Regions from separate parts of the Kineococcus sp. NPDC059986 genome, predicted to be linked through region 2. Evidence: riboswitches for the same ligand, from Rfam matches in the RefSeq annotation. Region 2 holds a riboswitch; each other region holds the start of a gene.
What was found. Region 2 has a riboswitch for S-adenosylmethionine ahead of AB0637_RS14825 (MetQ/NlpA family ABC transporter substrate-binding protein). Riboswitches for the same ligand answer to the same signal wherever they lie in the genome.

Region 1: it holds a riboswitch for S-adenosylmethionine, as region 2 does, so the genes downstream of both, AB0637_RS10140 (LLM class flavin-dependent oxidoreductase) here and AB0637_RS14825 (MetQ/NlpA family ABC transporter substrate-binding protein) in region 2, are expected to answer to the same signal.
Region 3: it holds a riboswitch for S-adenosylmethionine, as region 2 does, so the genes downstream of both, AB0637_RS00930 (PLP-dependent transferase) here and AB0637_RS14825 (MetQ/NlpA family ABC transporter substrate-binding protein) in region 2, are expected to answer to the same signal.

Annotation. Positions count from the first base shown of each region.
Region 1 is NZ_JBFBND010000010.1:112,737-115,998, reverse strand. Features, by position in the region: gene AB0637_RS10150 (sugar ABC transporter permease) at 1-431, shown strand, start outside; gene AB0637_RS10145 (carbohydrate ABC transporter permease) at 428-1,315, shown strand; SAM riboswitch class IV at 1,466-1,579, shown strand; gene AB0637_RS10140 (LLM class flavin-dependent oxidoreductase) at 1,624-2,817, shown strand; gene AB0637_RS10135 (NtaA/DmoA family FMN-dependent monooxygenase) at 2,828-3,262, shown strand, end outside.
Region 2 is NZ_JBFBND010000018.1:69,655-72,916, reverse strand. Features, by position in the region: gene AB0637_RS14840 (OsmC family protein) at 1-49, opposite strand, end outside; gene AB0637_RS14835 (hypothetical protein) at 125-751, shown strand; partial or broken gene AB0637_RS14830 (DUF1737 domain-containing protein) at 748-912, shown strand; SAM riboswitch class IV at 1,005-1,115, shown strand; gene AB0637_RS14825 (MetQ/NlpA family ABC transporter substrate-binding protein) at 1,183-2,133, shown strand; gene AB0637_RS14820 (methionine ABC transporter ATP-binding protein) at 2,130-3,161, shown strand; gene AB0637_RS14815 (ABC transporter permease subunit) at 3,230-3,262, shown strand, end outside.
Region 3 is NZ_JBFBND010000001.1:200,757-204,018, reverse strand. Features, by position in the region: gene AB0637_RS00940 (LLM class F420-dependent oxidoreductase) at 1-122, shown strand, start outside; gene AB0637_RS00935 (NtaA/DmoA family FMN-dependent monooxygenase) at 124-1,431, opposite strand; SAM riboswitch class I at 1,499-1,605, shown strand; gene AB0637_RS00930 (PLP-dependent transferase) at 1,717-3,039, shown strand; gene AB0637_RS00925 (LLM class flavin-dependent oxidoreductase) at 3,039-3,262, shown strand, end outside.

The DNA.
Region 1 (3,262 bases), on a different contig from region 2:
TGTGGCTGCAGGTCGGGTTCTACATGGTGCTGTTCCTCGCCGGGCTGCAGCGCATCCCGCCGGTCCTGTACGAGGCGGCGATGCTGGACGGCGTCTCCGCCGGGTTCCGCCGGTTCCGGTACATCACGTGGCCGCAGCTGCGACCCACGGTCGCGGCCGTGCTGCTGCTCCTGCTCGTGGCGGCCTTCCAGGCCTTCGACGAGTTCATCAACCTCGTCCCGACCAACCCCTCGACGCGGCCGCCGCTGGTCTACCTCTACAACGTGGCCCTCGGCTCCCAGCGCGACTTCGGGCTCGGTTCGGCGGGGGCGCTCATCCTCACCGCGATCATGGTCGTGGTGGCACTGCTGCAGACGCGCTTCTTCGGCTTCGGCGCCGCGGAGGACCGCACCAAGGCGCCCCGGCGCCGTCGAGGAGGGGTTCGAGCATGAGCACCGCGCAACTGACCCGGTCGGTCCCGCGGGCTGCAGGGGCCGGACGGCGCCAGGCCGCCCGTGCGGGCGTGAACGTCGCCCGGTACCTCGCCGTCACCCTCGTGGCGCTGCTGTTCCTGCTGCCCTTCTACATCATGGTCAAGACGGCCGTCTCCCCCGCCGCCGACGTCGCGAGCCGCACCTTCGTGCTGTGGCCCTCGGACCCGGACTGGTCGTCGTTCTCCCGCGTCCTGCAGGACCCGACGTTCCCGCGGGCGATGCTCAACACGGCCGTCATGGCCGTCGTCCTGACGGGCGGGCAGATCGTCCTGGCGGCGATGGCCGGCTACGCCATGGCCCGCATCCCCAACCGGGCGGCGAAGCCGCTGTTCTCGGCGACCATCGTGGTGCTGCTCATCCCCGCCGCCACCACGTTCCTGCCGAACTTCCTCATCGTGGCGCGCCTCGGCTGGGTGGACTCGCTGCGCGGGCTCATCATCCCGGGCCTGTTCAGCGCGTTCAACGTGTTCCTGTTCCGGCAGTTCTTCCTCAACTTCCCCAAGGAGCTCGAGGAGGCCGGGCGACTGGACGGCCTGGGGTACTTCGGGGTGTTCCGGCGCATCGTCGTCCCCAACACGCTGGCCTTCGCCTCGGCGCTCACCGTGCTCGGGTTCGTCGGGTCGTGGAACGCCTTCCTGTGGCCCCTCGTCGTCGCCGGCGGCGGATCGGGCGCGGTGACCGTCCAGGTGTACCTGTCCTCGTTCCTCACGGCCCAGACGTTCGACTACTCAGGCCTGTTCGCGGCCGCCCTCCTCTCGCTCCTGCCGGTGCTGTTCGTGTTCCTCGTCCTGCAGCGCTGGCTGGTGCGCGGGGTCGCCGAGACCGGCATGGGCGGCGGCTGAGACCCGCCGAGCCTCGCTGACAGTTCCCCGGGCCCCGACCGCGGTGCGGTCGGGGCCCGCCGACGTCGCGGACGAGCGGTCGGTGGCCCCCCGAGAGCACCGCGGCCCGGTCCTTGATTCCGGGTGGTCGTGCGTGGCAGTCTCTCCCCAGGTCAAGAGCGTCAGCGACAAGCCCCGGCTCGCTGGCCGGCAACCCTCCTCCGCGGTGGGGTGCCCCGGGTGACGACCTGGCCGTTCCCGCAACGGGAACGGCAAGCGCGATGACCCGCCGGACGCCTGCGTGTCGTCATGACAGCAGGAGGAGAACCGTGTCCGAACTCCACCTCTCCGTGGCCCTGGAGTCCACGGGCTGGCACCCCGCGTCCTGGCGCGAACCCGGCGCCCGCGCCGACGAGCTGTTCACCGCCGCGTTCTGGCGCGACACCGTCCGCGAGGCCGAACGGGGGCTGTTCGACCTCGTCACCATCGAGGACGCCCTCGGACTCCAGGGCAGCCACTTCGGGCCGTCCGACGACCGCACCGACCGCGTCGCCGGTCGCCTGGACGCGCTGCTCGTCGCGGCCCGGCTGGCTCTGGTGACGACCAGCATCGGGCTGGTCCCCACCGTCACGACGACCCACACCGAACCGTTCCACGTCTCCAAGGCGCTCGCGACGCTCGACCACGTCAGTTCCGGACGCGGTGGCTGGCGGGCCCAGGTCTCGGCCCGCGCCCACGAGGCCGAGCTCTTCGGACGGCGTGCGGTCCCCACGGTCTCCCGCGAGACCTTGTCGGACCCCGAGGTCGCCGCGGCGGTGGAGGACCTCTTCGCCGAGGGCCGTGCGGTCGTCGACACCGTCCGGGCGCTCTGGGACTCCTGGGAGGACGACGCGGTCGTCCGTGACACCGCCTCGGGACGGTTCGTCGACCGTACGCAGCTGCACCGCGTCGCGGTGCAGACCCCCTGGTTCTCGGTCCTCGGGCCCTCGATCACCCCCCGGCCGCCGCAGGGCCAACCCGTCGTCACCGCGCTGGCGCACGCCCGGACCGCCTACGAGTTCGCCGCCGTGAGCGCGGACGTCGTCTTCGTGACGCCGCACGACACGGATGACGCCCGCCAGATCGTCGCCGAGGTGCGCGCCGCGGAGACCGCCGTCGGCCGGGTGGGACCACCTCTGCAGGTCCACGCCGACCTCGTGGTGGCCCTCGGCTCCGACGCCGCGTCGGCTCGCAACCGCCTCGACCGGCTCGACACCGTGGACGGCGAGGCGTTCGTTTCCGACGCGCTCGTCGTCGCCGACTCCGCCGCAGGCCTGGTCGAGCGCCTGCTCCTGTGGCGCGAGGCGAGCATCGAGGGCTTCCGGTTCCGTCCGGCGGTGAACGCCACGGACCTGCCCGCCCTCGTCGACGAGGTCGTGCCGCTGCTGCAGTCCGCAGGGGCGTTCCGCCGGGGCTACACCGGGGCCACCCTGCGCGACCACCTCGGGCTGGCCAGGCCCGCCAACCGCTACGCCGCAATCTGAGGAGGAACCCGTGAGCATCCCCGACGGCAAGCCCCGCAAGCAGATCGTCCTCGGCGCCCACCTGCCCGGCGTCAACCACCACACCGTCTGGCAGGATCCGGCCGCGGGCAGCCAGATCGACGTCCAGAGCTTCGCCCATCTGGCCCGCACCGCCGAGCGGGGCTTCTTCGACCTGTTCTTCCTCGCCGAGGGCCTGCGGTTGCGCGAGCACGCGGGTGAGATCTACGAGAACGACGTCGTGGGCCGGCCCGACACCTTCACGGTGCTCGCCGCCCTGGCCGGGGTCACCGACCACCTGGGCCTGGCCGGGACCATCAACACCACGTTCAACGAACCCTACGAACTGGCCCGCGAGTTCGCCTCCCTCGACCACCTCTCCGGGGGCCGCGCCGCGTGGAACGTCGTCACCAGCTTCGACGCGTTCACGGGGGCGAACTTCCGCCGT
Region 2 (3,262 bases):
AGGAGTCCTTCAACGGCTTCTGCAGGGCCCTGAGCTCGGTCGAATCCACCGGGGAAGCTTAGGCCCGGAGGTGGTACGACCCGCAACCTGCCCGCCCCCCGACCGGTCCAGCACACTGGGCCGCGTGAAGTGGACCACGGCCCTGAAGACCCTCGAGGACGTCGCCGACCGTTGCGCGCACATGCAGCGCCAACCCGAGGGGATCGTGCGCCTGCGGGTGGCCGAGGCGTGGGTCTTCGGCGACCTGCTCGGCCCGCGCCGCGACGACCTGCCCGAGGCCGACGGGGTGCAGGTCGCACTCGTGACGAACGCGGCCGAGGAGGACAGCGCCGCGGGCACGCTGCCGCCGGCGGCGGGCCACTGGCTGGCCGCGTCCGGGCTGGAGACGAAACCCGTCGTCCTGTGGTTCCGCTCGGACCAGGCACCCGTGTGGAACCACGTCGTGGACCGTCCGGTCCGGTTCTGGACGGCGCAGGACGGCCTGGACCACGACGTGCTGGTGCAGCTGCGCGGGGGTGACGGCGAGTCGCTGCGTCCCCCGGCGCCCTCCCCCGCCGAACTCCACGACCGGTTGGTCGCGGAGCGCCGGGTCGGGGTGGAGGCGTTGCGCCGCACGGCGAACGAGTACGACGAGAAGCGCTGGTCGCCGGGTTCGCCGAAGAAGCGCGGGGACGCCCTGGCCGACGCCGCCCTGGGTCTGCTGGCCGTCGAGGACGCCCTCGAGCGGGTCCGGGCTACCCTGCCGGAGTGAGCGAGGAGAAGCTGAGCTACCGCCTGCTGACCGGCCCGGACGACCGCTCGTTCTGCGAGAAGGTGAGCGCCGCCCTCGCCGACGGGTACGTCCTGCACGGCAGCCCGTCGCTCACCACGACCGACGGCCGGACCGTCGCCGCACAGGCCGTCGTGCTCCCCCACGTGGTCGTCCCCCCGCCGTCGCGCAGCTGACGGGCCGCCGGAGAGGAGCTCGCCCCGACCACTCCGGAACCGGTGCTAGGGTTTCACCAGGTCATGAGTGACAGCGTCAAGCCCTGGCTCGCTGTCCGGCAACCCTCCCCCGCGGCGGGGTGCCCCAGGTGAAGACCTGGCCGGACGATCCCGTCCGGCAAGCGCGGACGACCGGACCCGTCGATCACGGCAGTGCTGAACTCCGCGCGCCCGCCGAACGACTCCCGGAGTGATCGCGTGTCCAACGCCCCCGTCCTGCCCGACAAGCCCCGGCGCCGTGGTCTCCTCATCGGCCTGGTCGCCGCCGTGATCGTCGTGATCGTCGTGGTCGTCGCCGTCGTCCTGGGCACCCGTGACGACACCGCGACCACCGCGGCCGGCGGTGGCACCCCCGCCAAGACCGTGAAGATCGGTGTCGCCGACGCCTCGCTGAAGTACTGGTCGACGTACAGGGAGCTCGCGAAGTCGAAGCTGAACGTCGACGTCGAACTGGTGAACTTCTCCGACTACACGCAGCCGAACCCGGCGTTGTCGCAGGACCAGCTGGACCTCAACCAGTTCCAGCACATCCAGTACCTCGCGAACTACAACGCGACCTCCGGCGACGACCTGCAGCCCGTCGGAGCGACGGCCGTGTACCCCCTGCCGCTGTACTCGCTCACGGCGAAGTCCGCCGCCGAACTGCCCGCCGACGCCCAGGTCGCCATCCCCAACGACGCGATCAACGAGGCCCGCGGCCTGCTCGTCCTGCAGAGCGCCGGTCTGGTGACGCTGAAGGACGGCGGCACCGCCTTCTCCAAGGTGAACGACATCGAGTCGGCGAAGGTGAAGGTGACGACCGTCGCCGCGGACCAGACCGCCTCGGCCCTGCAGTCCGGTTCCGTGGCCGCCGCGATCGTCAACAACAACTACGCCACCAAGGCGAAGCTGCCGACGAGCGACATCATCGTCAAGGACGACCCGAGCGACCCAGCTGCGGCGCCCTACGTCAACATCTTCGCGTCTCGCAAGGCCGACACCGGGAACAAGACCTACCTCGACCTGGCGGCGCTGTGGCACGACCCGGCCGTGCAGGAGGTGTTCCTGCAGGAGAACCCGGGCGCGGTCGTCCAGGACACCTCCGCGGCGGACCTGCAGAAGGAACTCACCGAGGTCGAGGCCGACGCGAAGGCCGCCGCGGGCAAGTGAACACGCTCATCTCGCTGACGGACGTCAGCAAGACCTTCGACCGTCGTGGCGGCGCGTCCGTCACGGCGGTCGACGGCGTGTCCCTCGACGTGGCCGAGGGCGAGGTCCTCGCGGTCATCGGGTACTCCGGCGCAGGGAAGTCCACCCTCGTCCGGCTCGTCAACGCGCTCGAGAAGCCGACCGCGGGCAGCGTCCGCGTCGCCGGCCAGGACCTCACGACGTTGTCGGAAGGGGAACTGCGCCAGGCCCGCTCCCGCATCGGGATGATCTTCCAGCAGTTCAACCTGTTCCGGTCCCGGACGGTCGCCGGGAACGTCGCCTACCCGCTGAAGGTGGCGGGCGTCGCGAAGGCCGAACGGGACCGGCGCACCGCCGAACTGCTCGACTTCGTCGGCCTGCTCGACCGCGCGCACGCCTACCCAGAACAGCTGTCCGGCGGTCAGAAGCAGCGCGTCGGCATCGCCCGCGCGCTCGCCACCAACCCGCCGCTCCTGCTGTGCGACGAGGCGACGAGCGCGCTGGACCCCGAGACGACGACCGAGGTGCTCTCGCTCCTGCGACGCGTCAACACCGAACTCGGCGTCACCATCGTCGTCATCACCCACGAGATGGAGGCCGTCCGGCAGATCGCCGACCGCGTCGCCGTGATGGAGCAGGGGCGGGTGGTGGAGGTCGGGAACGTCTACGACGTGTTCTCCGACCCCCAGACCCCTGCGGCGCAGCGCTTCGTGCGCAGCGCGACGCACGACCGGCCCTCGGCGGACACGGTCGCGCGCTTGCGCGCGCACCACCCGGGCCGACTCGTGAGCGTCCGCATCACCGACGAACCGGGACTGCAGCAACGCGTCGACTCGGCGTTCCGGCAGGAGGAGGTCACCGCCGAACTGGTCTACGGCGGGGTCTCGGAGATCCGCGAACGCCGGGTCGGTTCCCTGACCTACGAACTGACCGCACCCCGGGAGGGGGCGGTCGACGCCGCCCTGCGGGAGCTGGCCGCGGCCGGCGTCCACACGGACGAGGAGGCCTGAGCGTGGACTTCAGCGGATTCCTCGACACGATCGACGTCTTCGAGGCCGCGGTCTGGCAGACCCTGCTCATGGCGGTCGTCTCGCTCGTCGTGTCCGGCGTG
Region 3 (3,262 bases), on a different contig from region 2:
GCGGTTTCGCGGCCCTCGGGGTCACCCACGTCCACGGCGGGTTCCGTGGATACTTCGAGCCCGGCAGCGTCCGGCGCTTCGGCGAGGCGGTCGTCCCACGGCTGGCCGAGCTCGGGGCCTGACTCAGGCCCAGCGGCTGCGGGGGACCGGCAGACCCAGGTTCCCCCGCAGCGTCGCGGCCCGCAGTTCCGGGGCGAGCACACCGCGGCGCACCAGCAGCGGGACGACCTCGTCGGCGAACTCCTCCAGCCCCCGCGGGACGGAGGAGAACGCGAGGGTGAACCCGTCGGCCGCACCGGAGGTGAACCGCTCGGTCATCCAGTCCGCGACCTCCTCGGGGGTCCCGGGCAGGAACCGTCGGCGCAGCATGGCGCGGTACAGCTCGCGCAGCGTGAACCGGTCGCGGTCCACGAGCTTGCGGATGCCCTCGTAGACGGTCTGCACCTGGTTCGAGCCGCCCGCGAAGTCGAAGCGGAACTCCTCGTCGAGGGGCCGGTCGGACAGGTCGACCCCGAGGTGGTGGGACAACCAGTCCAGGCTCAGCCGGTCCGGGGTGAGGGCCTCGATCTCGTCCACCCGTTCCCGGGCCTGTGCGCTGGTGGCGCCGAGGACGGGGGACAGCGCCGGCAGGACCAGCAGGTCCGACCGCGCGCGACCGGCGGCGACGGCCCGCCCCTTGTAGTCCTCGTACAGCCGTTGCGCTCCGGGCAACGGCGCCGAGCCCGGGACGAAGACCGCCTCGGCGTGCCGTCCCGCCAGCCGGCGGCCGTCCTCGGACGACCCCGCCTGGAACAGGACCGGCCGGCCCTGCGGCGGCCGGGGCAGGTTCAGGGGACCGCGCACGCGGAAGAACTCGCCCTCGTGGTCCAGGACGTGCATCCCGGCCGGGTCGGCGTACCGGCCGCTCGCCGCGTCCGGGGCGACGGCGCCGTCGTCCCAGCTGTCCCACAACCCGTGGACCACCTCGACGAACTCCGCGCCGCGCCGGTACCGCGCCGCGTGGTCGAGGTTGCGCTCCAGGCCGAAGTTGCGCGCCTCCTCGTCGCTCGCGGACGTCACGAGGTTCCAGCCCGCGCGGCCGGAGCTGAGGAAGTCCAGGGAACCCACCTGCCGGGCGGTGTGGAACGGTTCGTTGTACGTCGTGGACACCGTCGCCACCAGACCGATGCGCTCCGTGCACCGCGTCAGCGCCCCGAGCAGCCCGAACGGTTCGGGTCGCAGGTTCGCCACGTGCTCGACACCGGAGGGGAACCGGTCCCACACGTAGAGCTCGTCGGCGTAGAAGACCGCGGCGAAGCCGGCCCGTTCCGCCGTGCGCGCGAAGTCCTCGTAGTAGCCGACCGAGAGGTAGTCGGCGGGCCGGCCGCCGGGCAGTCGCCAGCTCGTGAGGTGCTCGCCGCCGGGGTAGAAGAGCATCGCCGTGAGGATCACGCCGCCGCACGCTACCCCGGCCGTGTGGAGCGCTTGACAGCCCGGGCCCCCGTGCCCTCCACTGGATGTGCCATCCAGAGCGGCCGAGAGACCTGGCTCGTCGACGCCGCAGCAACCGCCCCGCCGGGGTCGGTGCTCCCGCCAGGACCGATGGGAGAGGACCACCGATGGAGCACGCACCGCTGACGCGACGTCTCGTGATCGACCTGCTGCGCAGTGCCGGGATGACCTGTCGGGCCTGACCGCCCCGACGTCTCCCCACGCCAGCCCCCGGAAGGTCCCTCGATGCCGCACGTCCCGAACACCTCCCTGTCCTTCGCCACCCAGCAGGTCCACGCCGGCGCCGAACCCGACCCGGTCACCGGCGCGCGGGTCACCCCCGTCCACCTGACCGCGGGATTCGTCTTCGACGACTTCGAGCAGGCCCGGGCCCGGTTCGCCGGCGAGGACGACGGGTACGTCTACACCCGCATGGGGAACCCGACGACGGCCGCGGTCGAACGCCGCCTCGCCGTCCTCGAGGGCGGCACCGACGCGATCCTGCTCGGCACGGGTCAGGCGGCCCTGACGGTGGCCCTGCTCGGGATCCTCGGGGCGGGTGACCACCTGGTGGCCGCCGCCGACCTCTACGAGGGGTCCCGGGGGTTGTTCCTGGAGAACTTCGCCCGGCTCGGGATCACCGTCGACTTCGCCGCGGGACCGCAGGACTGGGAACGCCTCGTGCGCCCCACGACCCGGGCGTTCTTCGCCGAGTCGGTCGCCAACCCCAAGAACACCGTCCTCGACCTGCCCGCGGTGGCGGCCGTCGCCCACCGCCACGGCGTCCCCGTCGTCGTCGACAACACCTTCGCCACGCCCTACCTGCTGCGGCCGCTGGAGCACGGTGCGGACGTCGTCGTGCACTCCGCGAGCAAGTTCCTCGCCGGTCACGGTGCCGCGCTCGGGGGTGCCGTCGTCACCGGTGCGGGGTTCGACTGGAGCGGTTCCGCGCACCTCACGTCACCGGCCGCGGTGCTGGGCGGCGTCAGCTGGGTCGACCGGTACGGTCCGCAGCGCGCCTACGTCGAGCACACGCGCGGTGTCGTGGCCTCCCGGATGGGACCGGCGATCTCCCCGTTCAACGCGTTCCTCGTCCAGCAGGGGCTGGAGACGCTGTCCCTGCGGGTCGCCCGTCAGAGCGCCACGGCGGAGCAGCTCGCGCGGTGGTTGCGGCAGCGTCCGGAGGTGGTCTCCGTCGACCACGCGGCCCTGCCCGACCACCCCTCGCACGACGTGGCCCGGACCCTGCTGCCGCGGGGGTGCGGCGCGGTGTTCTCGGTGACGCTCGCCGGGGGTCGGCCTGCGGCTCGACGGTTCGTGGACGCCGTGCAGCTGTTCACGCGCATGACCCACGTGGGGGACGTGCGCTCGCTCGTCATCCACCCGGCCAGCACGACGCACGCCCACCGCACCGAGGCCGAACGCCTGCAGACGGGGATCTGGCCCGGGCTGCTGCGGTTGTCGATCGGGCTGGAGGAACCCACCGACCTCGTCGCCGACCTCGAACGGGCGCTCGCCGCGACACGCGGAACCGCGCGCGCCGAGGAGCTGGCGGAGGTGGGCGCCTGATGGGCCGGCCGCAGCACTTCGGGTACTTCTTCTCCCGGGGTTTCGGCCCGCAGGGTTGGGGCCGGGACTACCAGGCGTGGAACGACGACTGGACGCGTCCGGACCTCTACGCCCACGCGGTCCGCGACCTCGAACGGGCCGGGTTCGACCTCGTCGTCGTCGAGGACGCGGTGTCGCTGGGGAACCCGGCGACGTTGGACCTGCGGGTGCGGGCGGCCTACGG